2 regions of the Alteromonas sp. BL110 genome follow, and region 2 is predicted to be linked to the other one. Evidence: predicted binding sites of a transcription regulator. Region 2 holds the regulator's gene; the other holds the start of a gene.
What was found. Region 2 encodes FliA, which starts transcription of late flagellar genes. Its sites were predicted from a motif close to CTAAAGNTNNNNNNNNNNNNGCCGATA; they were not measured.
Positions count from the first base shown of each region.

Region 1: the regulator FliA is predicted to act here: its motif matches at 6,144-6,170, upstream of D1814_RS02085 (flagellar protein MotY).

Region 1 is NZ_CP031967.1:464,183-473,262, reverse strand. Features, by position in the region: gene D1814_RS02110 (FecR family protein) at 1-856, shown strand, start outside; gene D1814_RS02105 (TonB-dependent receptor) at 1,098-4,028, shown strand; gene D1814_RS02100 (bacterioferritin-associated ferredoxin) at 4,170-4,364, opposite strand; gene D1814_RS02095 (peroxiredoxin) at 4,650-5,255, shown strand; gene rnt (ribonuclease T) at 5,331-5,966, opposite strand; gene D1814_RS02085 (flagellar protein MotY) at 6,307-7,179, shown strand; gene glpQ (glycerophosphodiester phosphodiesterase) at 7,217-8,449, opposite strand; gene gloA (lactoylglutathione lyase) at 8,522-8,917, opposite strand.
Region 2 is NZ_CP031967.1:604,759-613,838, forward strand. Features, by position in the region: gene D1814_RS02695 (protein-glutamate methylesterase/protein-glutamine glutaminase) at 1-423, opposite strand, end outside; gene D1814_RS02700 (chemotaxis protein CheA) at 452-2,686, opposite strand; gene D1814_RS02705 (protein phosphatase CheZ) at 2,699-3,454, opposite strand; gene cheY (chemotaxis response regulator CheY) at 3,489-3,872, opposite strand; gene D1814_RS02715 (RNA polymerase sigma factor FliA) at 3,909-4,640, opposite strand; gene D1814_RS02720 (MinD/ParA family protein) at 4,637-5,503, opposite strand; gene flhF (flagellar biosynthesis protein FlhF) at 5,509-6,918, opposite strand; gene flhA (flagellar biosynthesis protein FlhA) at 6,948-9,047, opposite strand.

The DNA of each region.
Region 1 (9,080 bases), 140 kb from region 2:
CGGCTTATTCCCACAACCAACAGCAAAACATACCACCAAAAGGCGTGCCCTACCGAAAAACGCTGTATGGGGTATTGCTGCCACTTTCTTAGTCATGGCAATCGCAGTCGGCGTTGTTGTTCAGCGCACTTGGCTTAATAGCGCGCCTGAATTTGCTGCTGTTAGCCAAAAATTTCAAACGGGGGTTGGCGAACAGAAAAATGTAACCTTATCCGATGGTTCGCAGCTACATCTAAACACCAACTCTTTAGTAACGGTAGATTTCACATCAAGTGCACGTAATATTGTGCTTTTGAAAGGCGAGGCTCACTTTGAAGTCGCTCACGATAAAACGCGCCCCTTCTCCGTTACCGCTGGAAATAATACAGTCACCGCAGTAGGTACCGCGTTTAACATGCAGTATGTCGACGACAATGCATTTGAACTTGTTGTTACCGATGGCAAAGTGTTAGTAAAAGATCGCTTTAAAGCGTCATCTTCAAATGAATCATTGTTTGGTAAGCGCCCTGTTACAGAAGAAGGTCTGCTAATGTTCGCAGGCGAGAAAGCGACTGTTTTGGGTAAGGTAGAAGCCCGAGAAAGTATGTCGCAAGATGAGATTGATGATGATTTAGCGTGGCAGCAGGGCATGATTGTCTTTAAAGGCGAGCCTCTTGAATCTGTGCTTCTGGAAATTGGGCGATACACGCCAGTTCGTTTTCATATCTCTGACGATAGTCTGCGTAAGCGCAGAGTGGCGGGCTATTTCAAAGTGGGTGATATAGACGGCTTGTTGTCGGCACTGGAAAGCAGCTTTAATATTACCTATGAGAAAGTAACAGAAACTAGCATTGAGCTTAAGCTAGCGAAAAGATAAATATGATTTCATAGATAGGTGCTATTGGTGATTCCCTGTTGGCATCAATTTATTTAATGTGACAATATAACTAAAATAATAAGTACATCGATTATACATCTTGCATTACGGCAATTTAGCGATAAGCAGGCAAACCAAAAAGGCAATAGAGAAGCTGCATGCCCTTGCGTGTTCGGCTAGTAGTGTCTCGCATAAAAAAACGGCGTGGTTTTCTCGCTTTACGCTTGCATCGCCGTTAGACATTGCCTCTAGTATATGTTTGTTTTTGTTCACGACACAGTTACTTTATGCGCAAGACGAGGGCTATTCACCCTCAGAAAATCCCCCACCTTCAGAAACCATTCCGGTGTTAGCACCCGATGCGTTTAGTTTCTCTATTCCAGCACAAAACGCTAACGAAGCTTTAACTGAATTAGCTAAACAAGCCAATACGACACTTTTGTTTCCTTTTGATTTGGCGAAAAAAGTGACGACCAATGCGCTTGAAGGAACGTTTACCTTAAGTGAAGCATTGGCTCAACTTCTTGAAGGAACAGAATTGGCGGTGGTAGCCGACGAAAATGGGGCGCTGAGTATTCGTTCCCGTGCATCGCTAACAGCACAAAATAAACAGCCTGATGATGATGAACAGCCTGATGACGAGGGCCAAAATGGGCTTGAAAAAATTGCTATCGTTGGCTCTCGTAACGCGCCGCGAAGTGCAGTCGACTCGGCGGTTCCTCTTGATGTTATTGGAGCCGATAAGCTAAGTTCACAGGGCAATAGCGACGTTCTTTCCATGCTAAGCGTTATGGTGCCTTCACTTAACGTGAACGACCAGCCCATCAATGACGCTAGCAGCTTAGTGAGGCCAGCAAATTTAAGAGGTATGTCTTCAGATCACACTTTGCTCCTATTAAATGGCAAGCGACGCCATCGCTCCGCGGTCATTACGTTTTTAGGCGGGGGACTATCTGATGGTGCTCAAGGTCCCGATATATCCGTTATACCTGCTTATGCGTTAAAACAAGTGGAAGTACTGCGAGACGGGGCGTCTGCCCAGTATGGCTCAGATGCTATCGCTGGTGTGATCAATTTTGTGCTAAAAGATGACCGTGAGGGAGGGAGCGTTGCGCTTAAAGTCGGAGGATACAGCGAGGGCGATGGTGAACTGTTTCAAATACAGCTTAATAAAGGCTTTGCGCTAGGAGAGTCGGGGTTTTTTAACGCCACTGCGGAATACCGACAGCAAAACGGCACGTCGCGTTCGTTACAGCGAGACGATGCTCAATCGCTAATTGACCAAGGAAATAGCTTTATTGCCTCGCCATCTCAAGTTTGGGGAGCTCTAGATGTTAGCGAGGATATTAAACTCGCACTCAATGCAGGTGGCGATATTTCGACAACGTCTCATTTTTATAGCTTTGCAACCGCTGCGAGAAGAGAAATAAACGGAGGGTTTTATTTCCGAAACCCGCAAACTCGCGAAGGTGTTTTTAGCCGAACGGATCCAAATACTGGCGAAAGCCGCCTTATTGTTGCTGATTTAGATGGACTAAACAGCGGTATAGCGTGCCCTTCAATTTCCTTATCGAATGACAACGTACTAGAGGACTCTAACTACCAGCTTATTGCCGATAACACTACAGCACTTGGTGCAAACTGCTTTGCCTTCAATGAGTGGTTCCCGGGTGGTTTTACTCCTCGGTTCGGAGGGACGATAACCGATGCTTCTCTTGCAATGGGTATAAAACATGAATTGCGTCACGGTTGGGCGATGGATATCAGTGCTACCTTAGGCTATAGCGATATTGAGTACACCATATCAAATACGGTCAATCCTTCGCTGGGCCCGCTAAGCCCAACGACCTTTTCGCCAGGCGGGGTATCGCAAGTAGAGCGCACGTTTAATCTGGACTTTACGAAACTGATCCAGACTTTTTTTGAGGACCCGGTGAGCATAGCAGCAGGTGTCGAGTGGAGAAAAGAGTCGTATTTCCAAAAAGCGGGCGATGAAGCCTCGTATATTGCAGGCCCATTCGCTTTAGAGCCACCGATAGGCTTAAGTGAAGGCTTCTCAATAGGCTCTAACGGTTTTCCAGGTTATCAGCCTCAGTCTGCTGGTCACTGGAGTCGCAGCAACTGGGCAGCGTATGCTGATGTGGAGTTTTATGCAACCGAAGCGTGGCAGTTTGGTCTAGCAACGAGGGTAGAGCATTTCAGTGATTTCGGGTCGACTTTCGATGGAAAGCTAAGTACGCGCTACACACTTAGCGAAGAGTTTGCACTGCGAGGTTCTGTCAATACGGGCTTTAAAGCACCGACGGTGGGGCAAAGCAACGTTATAAACGTGACCACTGCCTATGGTGTTAATGGTTTAGAAGACCAAGCAACCTTGCCTCCAACCGACCTTATCTCTCAGCAGCTTGGGGCCACCCCGCTGACGCCTGAAGAATCAGTAAACTTTAGCTTGGGCATAGTTATGCAAGCAGGTGAAAACTTCTTTGCTACGCTTGACTATTTTAATATTCGCCTTATCGATCGTATTAGTACTACATCGGCCATTCCTTTAACCGATAAAGACGTTAATGCGCTTATTGCTCAAGGGCGCCCAGATGCGGCTCGATACAATTCAGCTAAGTATTTTACGAATGATTTTGATACTAAAACACAGGGGGTCGATTTAGTTGTTAACTACAGCTTTGCGTTAAACGACTGGTCAAACTCAGTGTTAGTTGCCTACAACTGGACAGACACGCAAGTTGAACGTGTATCTTTGTATCCTGTGCTAACCGATGGTGTAATCACGCTACTGCCTAACTTAACTGAGGCACGGGTACGTATGTTAGAAGACAACCTTCCGGCTCATCGGGGTAGTATTACGCTGGAGCAATCAAAAAACGAATGGGCATTTACTTGGCGGTTAAATTACTACGGTAAATTTTATGAAGACCATCTTGATGCTTCGGCTGGTTTGGATATTTACGGCAGTGCTCTAACCACTTTCGACGTTCAACTCACTTGGAACGTTTTACCTGACATTCAGCTAACACTTGGCGCACAAAACGTGTTTGATGCGTTGCCAGATGAAAACCCGTTTAAAGGAGAGGTGGGGGCGCTTTATCCACCAACATCGCCGGGCGGCATTAACGGCGCTTTTTACTATGCGGGTGTGGAGTATCGCTTTAAATAGCTAATAGTGTTGACGGAGCTAATTTGGGAAAAGGTGAGGGAGCAAAACCGAGCTTTTCCAGATGAATAAAGCTTTAGCTTAAGTAGATAGGCAAAACGTGTTCGGCAATAAGGCTGTGCTATTTAGCCTTGGACTTTAATATTAGCCGACGTTTTTGAAAAGTGACTCATCAATGATGGTTTGATCGATAATTTGTTGCGCCATGTTGATGCACTTACCGCACTGTGAGCCTAGCTCTAAATGTTGGCGTAACTCACGCACATTTCCCACGCCGTTTTCTTCAACCGCCGCGCGAATGCTTTTATCTGTTACCCCATAGCACATGCAAACAAACATTAAACGTACTCCAAATGAATCTGTAAATGATAATAATTGTTATTCTTTGTTTTGGCAAGCAGATAATGGCAAGTTTAATAAACCGCAATTAGGTAATGACTGGGTAATATCTGGATAACTATTTATGCGGACTAGTATTATTGGTACGAGCAGTAAAAAAACTCATTGTTTAATATTGTTATTTCTTTATTCGTACCTATTTTCTGAGGAGGAAATTTCCTATCAAAGTGGTTACGCAATGTAATCACTTCTATTATTACAATCCAAATATAAATGGAGAGACTCATGAGTGTATTAGTTGGCCGCCCAGCGCCTGATTTTACTGCAGCTGCGGTACTTGGTAGCGGTGAAATCGTAGATTCTTTCACACTAAGTGAAGCAATCAAGGGCAAAAAAGCTGTTGTATTCTTTTACCCGCTAGATTTTACTTTTGTATGCCCGTCTGAGCTTATCGCTTTTGACAAGCGTTTTGACGAATTTAAAAAGCGCGGTGTTGAAGTAATTGGTGTTTCAATTGATTCTCAGTTTTCACACAACGCGTGGAGAAATACCCCAGTAAATCAAGGTGGTATCGGTCCAGTTAAATACACGCTTGTTGCTGATGTAAAACACGACATATGCCAAGCATATGATGTTGAGCACCCTGAAGATGGTGTTGCTTTCCGCGGTTCATTCCTTATCGATGCAGAAGGTATGGTACGCCACCAAGTAGTAAACGATCTTCCTCTTGGTCGTAACGTTGACGAAATGCTTCGCATGGTTGATGCACTAGCGTTCCACGAAGAGCATGGCGAAGTTTGCCCTGCAGGTTGGACTGAAGGTAAATCAGGTATGGACGCATCACCTGAAGGTGTAGCTAAGTACCTATCTGAAGAAGCAGATAAACTATAAGCTAATCTGTTCAAAGATAATAAGAAAACAGCGCCTTTTGGCGCTGTTTCTGTTTATGGCGTTTATCGAAAAAAACTACTCTTGATCTTCCACAGGCCAGCCACCCAACGCCTTGTAGCGATTGACCATATAGCAAAATAGCTCGGTGGTTTTCTGTGCATCATAAAGTGCGCTGTGCGCCTCATTTTGGTCAAACGATATGCCTGCCGCCCGGCACGCTTTTACCAGCACAGTTTGACCGAGAGCAAGGCCAGCAAGGCTGGTGGTATCGAAGGAAACAAATGGATGAAAGGGCGTGCGCTTTATATTGCAGCGTTCAATGGCAGCATTAACGAAGCTTTGATCAAAAGTTGCGTTATGAGCAACGATAACGGAACGCTGACAATCTGCATTTTTCTGTGCTTTGCGAATGCCTTTACATAAATCCTTCATGGCTTCGCTTTCCTCAATAGCACCTCGCAATGCGCAATTCGGATCAATGCCATTAAATTCTAATGCTGCAGGCTCAAGATTAGCGCCCTCGAACGGGTCTATATGGTAGTGAAAGGTTTGATCAGGATGCAGTATTCCGTCTTCATCCATTTTCACTGTAACTGCTGCTAGTTCTAATAAGGCGTCAGTACCTGCATTAAATCCGGCCGTTTCAACGTCGATGACAACGGGAAAATAACCTCGAAAGCGCTGGGAAAGAAGGGGAGGGTTGGCAGACATAAACACTCTTGTAAGACTAGATTGCAGAAACTGGTCGGCTGCTTTAAATGCGAACCTACCTGCGAAACGTATTAGCAGACAGAATTATCGCAAGGATATCTTCGAGTTGCCAGTTTCAATTTGAAAACCTCGAAGATGAGAAGCGCTAATAGTACGAAACGCTAATGGTATTAAACGCTAAACTTTTCTACACTTTGGACGATAATCCTATTAACCATGAATTTTTCAAACACTCAATTTGCGGTTTAAAGCGCATGGGTACAATTTATGGCTCTTAGAGATTGGTGGGCGTATGAAAGGCCTACATCTATGTTAATCTGACTTTCGTTATGGTGTCGAAATGGTGTCGAAATTAAAATATATCGCTTTATTGGGGATGGTGGGGTCATTGTCGTCCCATGCTGCCATGCGGCAATATTCTGCAACCATAGAAAGCTCCAACTGGCGTATTGATACTGACACGCGCCTGCAATGTACACTTAACCACGAATTGCCTGGTTACGGCGAAGCCATGTTCACAAGTTCTGCGTCAAAACAGCTCAACATGGAATTTGAGTTAGATATGTATATGCTACCAAACAAGTTTGATGTAGCTGCGGTTTACTCTGTTCCACCGAAATGGATGCCTGGTGTGGCGCCAAAGACCATTGCAGATATGTCTATTCGCAAGCAATACAACGGCGACCTGCCGCAAGATGCTGCATGGACCATGTTATCTGAATTAGAAAAAGGCTTTTGGCCCACGATTTATTACCAAGATTGGTATAACAAGTACGACCAGGTAAGTGTGGCATTGAACGCGAGCAACTTCTCAGGCGTGTATCGCGACTTCGTTAAATGCGTGTCGAATTTGCTGCCTTTTAGTTTTGATGACATTGCCTACACGGTGTTGTCTTATCAGAACAACAGCACGGAACTTACTAAGTATTCGCAAAAGCGTTTAACCATGATAGGCGAATATTTAAAAGAGGACAGCGAACTAGAGCTTGTGCTTCTTGATGGTTATACGGACAGCTACGGTGGCCGTTACAATAACGAACAGTTGTCTATTCGACGGGCTAATGAAGTAAAAAGTTATTTAACTACGCTAGGTGTACCTGAAGATAGGATCCAGCTAACAGGCCACGGTGAAAAACGTCATATCGCGCCAAACGATACGCGAGAAAGCCGCGCGCAAAACAGGCGCGTAGTGGTACGACTATCCAAGTCATAGGCGCTTGCTAAAGCGCCTTAAACCCGTTTAACTTGCGTTAATTTGTTTTGTCTCGCCAGGTTAATACAGGCACTAAATGGTCGGTAAAAACGCCGTCAGCTCGAATATCTTTTTGCAATACATCTAAAATTTGTTCTCCAGACATGCCCGCTGGAAGCGCATCCTGACGATAAGTGTAGGGGTGAATGGTAAGTTCATTATCGTGAGCGTACTTAACCCAACTAGCTGCTTCTACTTTCCCTTTAGCCATAGCCTTGGTATCCATTAAATGGCCTAACCAAGGGCCTATGCCGTTTGCATACTTCGCGACTTGCTTCATGCCATCTTGTGTACGCAGCCAATCGTAGTCGGTGTCGCTCTCGCCCCAATCGTTCTCGCCAATCAGCATAACTACTTTGCCCTTATACCCAAGGGTTTCACGAATGCGTTTGACCTCGTTAAAGTCAAAGCACTGCAGGTAACTATTGCCGTTTTCTCCCGCAAACCCGTAGTTTTTTAATGTGTCGATAACCATCTTACTGGCATCAATACCTTCAGTAATGTGAAAAGCAGGGGACTTTACTTCTGGGTATACGCCTACAGACGTACCGAATTGGCGATTAAGTTCGCTGATTAGCTCAAAGTGTTCACTTAACGTGGCCACTTTAAAATTAGCCTGGGAGCCGCGGTACCTACTTTTAAAAACTTGTTTGCCATCACTGTTGGCACGCTCATGTACCCGCAATGCTCGAAGCTCTTCGAGGGTGAAGTCACGGGCGTAATAGCGTCCGTCCTCTCGGTGGCGCGCTGGAAAAATATCTTCTACATTAGTGACTGTCTCCAAGTGAATGTCGTGCAGTACAACGGGGATGTCATCTTTGGTTATAACAACATCCTGCTCTATAAAGTCAGGACGCAGCGAGAACGCTAGCGTGGCTGCTTCAAGGGTGTGTTCGGGCAAATAGCCAGAAGCACCGCGATGGGCGATAACGGTAAAATGCAGTTTTTCACTAGTGGTATGTTCTGCTTCAGCGTGCGAGGTTTTACTATTCGTAGCATCAGCTGCAAACGCACTCTCAGAGGCAAGGGAACCTGTAAATAGCACCACCAAAGCAGGTAGTAACGATGCCAATCTAGTCGTGTATCTATTGCGCAACCTAGCATTGCCCTTTAATCTCAGCTTGAGCTGGTTCGACGAACCCGCTATACCCTTGCTTACCCAGTTTAAAGAAAATAATAAGCGGTTACCTAGCATGTGACTGCCACTCCATGTGTTTACTTTTATCGCCATCTTATTTATTCCGTACATTTCACAGAAAGCTTATGTTACAAGCGCTTAAAAGATATTGGCGACGTCGTGCTGCTATAGTGAAATAGACTTATTTTGAATAAGTTCTATGGCATACCCATCTGGGTCGCAAACAAAAGCGATGACGGTAGAGCCACCTTTTACAGGGCCGGGTTTACGATACACCTCAGCGCCATTTGCTTCTAAGTTTTCACAAAACTGATAGATGTCGTCTACTTCAATGGCGATGTGGCCGTACGCGTTACCCTTATCATAGGTGTTGTCACCCCAGTTATAGGTAAGCTCTAACACAGTGCTATCGGTCTCTTCTCCGTATCCTACAAAAGCGAGGGTGTACTCATACTCTTTGTTTTCTGATTGTCTGAGAAGGCGCATGCCCATCAATGAGGTGTAGAAGTGAAGTGAAGCCTCTAAGTTTTCAACTCGAAGCATGGTGTGAAGCATTCGCATAACTATTTCCTATTTGAACCATCAGAATTACCCGATGGTACACTGCATTGTAAGTGCGCGTTTGCAGTTGACACAAGTATCCAGAACTCTAGCTGCACAGAACTCCATCCAGACAAAGCCCTGCAGAGTACTTTCGTTGGTAAACGCAAACGACACGCTATGA
Region 2 (9,080 bases):
AAGAGATGGGCGCTTCACGCCCAGACCTCTTCGCGCGATCAACCTGACTTTAGTGCAAAGTAATCGCGACGCATCTTTTCTATCTTTGGCTATGTCTTCGAATTTCTTGGGTAAAAAATCGAGCGCGCCAGCTTCCAACGCATCTAGCGTTGCCTGCGCGCCATGATGTGTTAATGATGAAAACATTAAAATCGGCGTCGGACGTTTATCCATAATAGCCTTAACGGCCGAAATACCGTCCATAACAGGCATTTCAACGTCCATTGTTATTACATCAGGCTTAAGAGCTTCCGCTTTGTCTAATGCATCACGTCCGTTTCTTGCTTCACCTATAACCTCGAGTTCTCTATCCCCTTCGAGAATTTCTCTTACTCGACGGCGATAAAAAGTCGAGTCGTCCACGACTAGGACTTTAAAGACCATGGATTATCATTCCTGTTAATTCATCGCCTTACTTGATAGGTTTACGCGCGTACCGTTTGAGCAGGCTCGGAACATCTAAAATTAGGGCAATTCCACCGTCTGAAGTAATTGTTGCGCCCGCCATACCAGGCGTACCCTGCAACAATGCATCAAGTGGTTTAATAACAACTTCTTCCTGGCCTATCAGCGCGTCTACGACAAATCCAACTTGCTGCGTACCAATTTGTACCACAACAACATGCCCCTTTTCTTTGTTAATGTTTTTAGGGCCTCGGATTAGCCATTCGCCAAGGAAGAACAATGGGATTGCTTTTGAACGAACTATCATTGTTAGCTGGCCATCCACCGTATTGGTCTTCTTGATGTCCATGTTTATTATTTCGTTCACCGCACCTAATGGTAACGCAAAGGTCTGTTTTCCTACAACAATCATTAGTGTGGGTAGGATCGCAAGCGTTAACGGTACCTTGATATCTAAACGTGTACCTTTTCCTAACTGCGAATCTATATTGATGGTACCGTTGAGCTGGTTAATCTTAGTTTTAACCACATCCATGCCCACACCACGACCAGAAATATCGCTAATTTCGGTTTTAGTAGAAAAGCCTGGTGCAAAAATAAGGTTAAACGCTTCAACATCAGACATGCGAGCTGCTGCGTCTGCGTCCAATACGCCACGGCTAATGGCAATTTCTTTTAGCTTCTCGGCATCCATACCCTTACCGTCGTCTTCGATGGTAAGAAGAATATGATCGCCTTCTTGAGATGCTGAAAGCTGAACCGTACCCATGCGAGGCTTACCTGCCGCTGCACGGTCGTCCGGCATTTCTATTCCGTGGTCGACAGAGTTTCTCACCAAATGCACTAGCGGGTCGGCCAATGCTTCAACCAAGTTTTTATCTAAATCTGTCTCTTCACCTACAAGCTCTAAGGTAATTTCTTTCTTTAAGCTTCTAGCTAGGTCACGTACAACACGAGGAAATCGGCCAAACACTTTCTTAATAGGCTGCATGCGGGTTTTCATTACCGCACCTTGCAAGTCACCCGTCACTACATCTAGGTTAGCAATGGCCTTTGACATACTCTCGTCATTGCTGTTGATTCCCAAACTTATCAGTCTGTTTCTAACGAGTACGAGTTCGCCGACCATATTCATAATTTGATCTAAACGCTTAGTATCTACACGTACTGTGGTCTCAGCAGGTGGTGGAGCAGGTGCCCCTTTTTTATCATCTTTCTTGGCAGGCGCTTTTGGCGCAGCTGCTTTGCTCGCTTTTGCTGGACTCGTTGCACTAGGTGCAGGCTTCGCCTTAGGCGCAGCTGCAGCGCTTGACGCTGCTTGCTTTGCTTTTTGAACTGCTTCGGTAGCCGCTTTGTCTACATTAGGTTCAGGTGCCGATGGAGCAGAGTCTTGTTTAGTTGGCCCTTGACCGGAGCCGTGAAGCTGATCAAGCAGCGCTTCAAATTCATCGTCGGTGATTTCTTCGTCACCTGCACTATTTGCCGGGGCAGCTGCTGATGCTGCTTCTGGAGCGCTTTTTTCGTCCCCACCAAACTGACCTTTTCCGTGCAGGTCATCTAACAGCGCTTCGAACTCTTCATCAGTAATATCATCACTGTCTGTGCTCGCCGCTGGTGCTGTCGTTTGTGCAGGCTCTGCTTTAGCTGACGCCGACTTCCCTGGTGCACCACCTCCGTGAAGCTCGTCAAGGAGAGCCTCAAACTCATCTTCAGTGATTTCTTCTATACCGCCGCTATTTTCAGTGGTATCCGATGGCGCAGGCACTGGTTCGTCTATAACTAATTCTGGCTCTTCTGCAACGACCTCGGGCTCAGCCGCGCTTGCATTATCAAAAATGTTTTCATCTGGAGATTCTGGGCGGCTGAGTTTGTGTAACACATCGACGAGTTGTGCATCTGCAGGCTCTAAAGGCTCCTGAGCTTTCACTCGTTCAAACATTTCAACTACCACATCAGTGGCTTGCAAAATGATATCCATTAACTCAGGCGTTAGCGTTCGTTGGCCGTTGCGCATGACGTCAAAGACGTTTTCAGCACCATGACAAATCTCCACTAACTCAGTAAGAGAAAGGAAGCCCGCTCCCCCTTTTACTGTGTGATAGCCGCGAAAGATTGCGTTAAGCAAATCCGCGTCTTCAGGATTGTTCTCAAGATCAACGAGCTGTTCTTGTAATTGTTCAAGTATCTCTCCAGCTTCAACTAGAAAGTCCTGTAATATTTCCTCGTCAACATCAAACGACATGCACCCGCTCCCCTAAAAACCTAAGCTAGACAGAAGATCATCCACATCATCTTGACCTGAAACGACGTCATCTCGTTTTTCAGCATCAATAATTGGGCCTTCTGCCTCTACACCATCAACCTTATCGGCCTTAACGCTGGATGGTTTAGTTTGTTCTGCACCGTCACGTTCGCCAAACATAGTAAGCATGTTTACAAGGCTTTCTTCGACTTCTTTAACCAAGTCGATAACGCGACGAATCACCTGTCCAGTTAAGTCTTGATAACCTTGTGCCATCAAAACTTCAGTAAGTAACTGTGTAAGTTTAGCTGACTGATTCGAACCGTCTTCCAACAATTCGTCTAAGTCTGCACATAAAACCTTAAACTCACCCAACTCAATCTGGCGGTTCATCAGCTTTTTCCACTCTGGCATAACCTTTTCGATTCGCTCTGCGAGCAATTCAGCGATGGGCATGCTTGCCTCAACGGCATCCATAGTAGTATTAGCAGCTTTTTCGGTTTCTTCAATTACGTAGGTAAGGCGGGACTGAGCATCAGGGATATCATCTGTCGCCAAATTTTTGATGCGGTCGTCTATTTGAAAGTTGTTTAAAGCGTCGTGGAGTTGACGCGTTAGCTTTCCTACTTCAGCGAATAACTCAACGTTTTCTTTCATTGAGACAGCTTCAAGTAGTGCGTTAGCTGAAGCTTTGTCACCTTCTTCAAGAAAAGTGACAAGTTGCTTTGCTTCTTCTAACGATATTGGAACGTTTACATTCGTTGACATCCAGTAAACCTCATTTATCTGGTGAGCGTCTGGATCAACCTAAACGTTCGAATATTTTATCTAGTTTTTCTTTGAGCGTTGCGGCGGTGAAGGGTTTAACAACGTAGCCATTCACACCCGCTTGGGCAGCGGCTACAATCTGTTCCTTCTTCGCTTCGGCGGTCACCATAAGCACTGGCAGATGCTTAAGTTTGTCATCGGCTCTAATCGCGCGGAGCAGATCTATGCCCTGCATACCAGGCATGTTCCAATCAGTAACAACGAAGTCGAAATCGCCTTGTTGTAACATAGGTAATGCGGTGCTTCCGTCATCCGCTTCCTGGATATTGGCAAAACCCAAATCTTTAAGCAGGTTTTTGATGATTCGTCTCATGGTTGAAAAGTCATCGACCACGAGAATTTTCATGCTTTTGTCCAAAATAGCCTCCACTGAGGGGTTAATTGTTATTAATTTCTATTCTTCGTCAGCTTGCCACGATTTCATTCGTGATTTGAGTTTTAACATGGCTTGACTATGAATTTGACTGACTCTCGACTCACTTACGTCAAGAACCTCGCCTATTTCTCTTAAGTTTAGTTCTTCATCATAGTAAAGTGAAAGAACAATTGCTTCTCGCTCCGGTAATGTCGTTATTGCATGGGCCAGCGCTTTTTGAAATGCGCCCTGCATTAAATCTTCTAACGGTGCATCACTGCCTCGACTTTGCTCAGTAGTGATCACATCTTCCGACACACCTAAATCTTCAATGCCCACCAACTTTCCAGCATTTACTTCATTGAGCATCTGGTGATAATCCTGCAAGCTCACATTGAGCTTGTCAGCAATATCGGAATCTCGTGCGTCGCGCCCAGTTTCACTTTCCACCTGGGATATCGCTTCAGTTATCGCGCGACCATTTCGGTGAACAGAACGTGGCGTCCAATCACCTTTGCGTATTTCGTCCAGCATGGCACCGCGAATGCGGATACCTGCAAAGGTTTCAAAGCTGGCGCCTTTTGACCCATCAAAGTTTCTAGCGGCCTCTAGCAAACCAATCATGCCTGATTGAATAAGGTCATCAACAAGAACACTCGCAGGCAGGCGCGCCATCAAATGGTGCGCAATACGCTTAACCAGAGGCGCATGTCTTTCGACTAATTGCGATTTATCTGTTTGCTGTTGATAAGCGGCTGCCTTGCTGTTCAACGTTGACTTCCTACGGCTTTTTCTGCAACTAATTGTTCAATGAAAAATTCTAAGTGGCCACCGGGCTGAGCTGGAATAGGCCAAGTAAGCGCCCTGTTTGCTAACTTAGTTATCGCTACGGCTGCAGGAGAGCCAGGAAAAGCATCAACAATCGCAGTTTGCTTACGCACCGCTTTGCGAATATTCTCGTCAAATGGCACCGTTGCCACTAATTCTAGTGCAACATCGAGAAAACGCCCCGTCACTTTACTTAATTTGCTAAATAATTCCTGTCCTTCTCGCACATCGCGAACCATATTGGCCACAACTTTAAAGCGAAAAACACCGTGTTCACGGTTAAGGATTTTTATCAGCGCATAAGCATCAGTTAACGATGTTGGCTCATCGCAAACCACCACCATGATATCCTGGGATGCTTTAGAAAAGCTTAATACCATATCTGAGATGCCAGCCGCGGTGTCGACAATTAATACGTCTATTTGAGAACGCAGCTCGCTAAACGCTCTTATCAAGCCAGCGTGCTGTGTGGGTGAAAGTTCTGCCATTGACTGGGTACCAGACGTGGCAGGAGCAATCTTAATACCGTGAGGGCCGGTTACTAAAACCTCGTCCAACGTGCACTCACCAGAGAGTACGTGAGATAGGTTTTTCTCAACTCGTAGGCCTAACATCACATCTACGTTTGCAAGACCAAGGTCCGCGTCAAGAACCATTACACGCTTGCCCTGCTTCGCCATGGCGATAGCAGTGTTAAGTGTAATGTTTGTTTTACCTACGCCACCTTTACCACCAGTGACGGCGATTACTTTGATTAACCGTGATTGCTTCATTTTTCTTAAGCTACTCGCTTGATCGTCAATCATACTGCTTATGCTGTTTTAATTGCGTTGTTACCACTAGTATGATTCAAACCGTACTTTTTATAAAGCTTTGCAGCAGCGGAAACCAAAGATTTCGCTTCTGCAATCTTAATGTCTTCAGGCACTTTTTGACCATCGGTGACATAACTAACCGGTAGTTGGTATTCAACCGCTGCACTAAGTACCTCTCCTAAAGAGTAGCACTCATCTAACTTTGTGAAAATACAGCCACTTAGTTCAATATCGTCATACGCTTGAATGATTCTCTGCAAAGCCGGATATTGCGTATTGGCTTGCGCAACCAAATATTTTTTAACTTTTGGCATTTGGCCACTGTCGAACTGCTTAATTTGCTTAATTAATCGACTATCACGCTGACTAAAACCTGCTGTATCAATCAATATTAGTCGCTTATGACGAAGTTGAAACAATAAATCTGCAAGTTCTTCACTAGTTTGCGCTTTTCGCACAGTACAGCCAATAATTTTTCCGTATGTCGCGAGCTGCTCATAGGCTGCAATTCTATACGTATCAATGGTTATCATAGCCACCGATTCTGCACCGTATTTCTGCGCGTAGCGGGCGGCCAACTTTGCAACAGTGGTTGTTTTACCTGTACCAGTAGGCCCAACTAGCGCAACGGCACCTTGTGAACTAAGTATATCGTTTCCGGTCACATTTATGCGATTAGCCAATAGGTTAAGAAGATATACCCATGCGTCACGTTCGTTGTAATGAGCCGGTGTGTAGCTAATAAGCTGTGTTGCAAGTGCACTACTTAAACCCATATCGGTTAATCGCGTGACCAAGTATTGATGAACAGGTTTTTGACGCTTATTCTTCGCTTCCATCAAATCCGCAACTTGATACTGTAATACGTCGCGAAGTGAAGCTAACTCTTCTTTGATTTGAGCCAGTTCAGCAGACTGAGATACTGGTGTTTCACCCATACTTGACGCCTGGTGCTCAGGAAAAGTCTCTTGCTCGACAACATCTTGAGCTGGCGATTGTGTGCCAAGGTCGTCGATAAACGCTTCTGAAAAATCTAAGTGAGATGCAATTTCGTTGGCGTGCTTAGCGTTCGCTGACATAGGCTGTGTTGGTTGGGCAGAACTGCTGGCTTCTGCGTTTCCACCATGCTGCTTTTCCAGCAACGCTCTTAAGCTGTCAGGACCGTCGTCACCAATAATTTCACTTAAGCTAGGCACAGACTTTTGGCCAGGCGTTTTTGCCGCAGCTTGCGGTGCCGCCTTAGGCGTGAAAAGCTTAGCTTCAGGCTCTTTGTCGTAGGCTGCTACAAGCTCGATGCCGTCAGCGACTTTGCGATTCGACATGATCACCGCATCGCTGCCCAACTCAGCTTTAACTTGGCTTAGCGCCTCACGCATATCTTTGCCGAAGAAACGTCTAATTTTCATTGCAACCTCTCCAATCACCCAGTGTCAGATTATTGACCGACCGAACTGACTATTTTTATTTGTTTGTCATCAGGCACTTCTTGGTATGAAAGAACATGCAGCCCAACGACAGAATACTTTAAGAAGCGAGACAGAACGGGTCGTAGCATGCCTGAGGTAAGGAGTACCGCAGGTTCTCCTTCTAACTCTTGCTGCTGACTGGCCTGCTGCAATGATTTTTGCAGCTTGTCTGCCAGACCTGGTTCAATACCAGCACCATCTTCGCCACCTGCTTGAAGGGACTGGTGCAACATCTGTTCCAACTCTGGCGCCAAGGTTATGACAGGTATCTCTTTAGCCCCTTGGGTAATTTCTTGAACGATTAGACGCTTAAGTGCAATACGCACCGCAGACACCAGTACATCTGGGTCTTGGCTGCGTGTACCGTATTCACTAAGGGTTTGAACAATAGTGCGCATATCGCGAATAGGCACGCCTTCAAATAGCAAGGTTTGCAGCACTTTCACAACTGTACTAAGCGGCAAAATATCGGGCACTAAACCTTCAACCAATTTAGGGTGCTGTTTGGCCAGCATATCTAGAAGCTGTTGTGCTTCTTCATGGCCTAGTAACTGATAAGCGTTATTGGAAAGTAATTGGCTTAAATGGGTGGCGACTACTGTAGCAGCATCAACAACTGTATAACCAAGAGTTTGCGCGTGCTCGCGCTTATTAGGCTTAATCCACACCGCATCTAGCCCGAACGCAGGGTCTTTAGTGGCTCGCCCCTCTAGCTTGCCAAATACTTGTCCAGGATTAATCGCAAGTTCTTCGTCGTGACTAATAACGGAATCGCCTATGGTAACGCCAAGCATAGCGATGGTGTAAGTGTTAGGCTCTAAGTCTAAGTTATCGCGAATATGAACAGGTGGAATAAGAAATCCCAGTTCTTGAGAAAGCTTTTTACGCACGCCTTTAATCCGTGTCAACAACTCGCCACCTTGGGATTTATCAACAAGGGGAATTAAGCGATAACCTACTTCTAAACCTATGGTATCCACTTGCTGAACATCATCCCAACCGAGTTCTTTTACTTCAGGCGCAAGTGTTTCATCTTTTGTAATGTTCTCTGGTAATTGAGGCTCGGCAGCTTTTTTCTTAGCTTGAACTGTCTGCCAATATGCAAAGCCCGCAATCAAAAATGAAAAACCCAAGAATGCGATATGAGGCATGCCCGGTATAATACCCATGACGAAAAGCACGCCTGATGCAATATAAAGCGCTTGATTATTTCCTAACTGCCCACGGATCTCTTTGCCCATTTCTTGGGTTTCGTTCTCTCGAGTAACGATAATCGCCGTTGCTACCGAAAGTAACAATGAAGGTATCTGCGCTACCAAACCATCACCAATGGTCAAAATTGTGTAGATTTCTATGGCGTTACCAAAAGAAAGACCGTGCTGAATCATGCCAATAAATAACCCGCCAACAATATTGATAAGCATGATAAAAAGACCGGCAACTGCATCACCTTTTACAAACTTTGATGCACCGTCCATCGACCCGTAAAAGTCGGCTTCTGCCGTTATTTCTTCACGACGCTGACGCGCTTGGTCTTGGTCTATGTAGCCTGCGTTCAAATCGGCGTCAATGGCCATTTGCTTACCTGGCATAGCATCCAAGGTAAAGCGAGCGCTCACTTCAGATATACGACCAGCACCAGCGGTAACTACCTTGAAGTTAATAATAAGAAGGATAGCGAAGACGACTATACCCACTGCATAGTTACCGCCAATAACAACCGCACCGAAGGCTTCAATAACCTTTCCTGCCGCATCTCCCCCTTCGTGACCGTAAAGCAGTACAACTCGTGTAGACGCAACGTTTAGTGCCAGACGCAGAACTGTCGCTATTAGAAGCACAAGTGGGAAAATACCAAAATCCACAGGGCGTTGGGTAAGTACCGCCACCAAAATAATGACGAGAGAAAGCGCAATATTAAAGCTGAACAATACGTCGAGTAAAAACGGCGGCATGGGTAGTATTACCATTCCCATGATTGCCAAAAGGACAATAGGCGCGCCTAAACCACTGGTAAAATTTTGCAGCTGATTTTTATCGAACCGCTGAAGATAACCGGATAACTGCATGGCTGGGTGTCTCTCTATCAGAAAATTGACGCT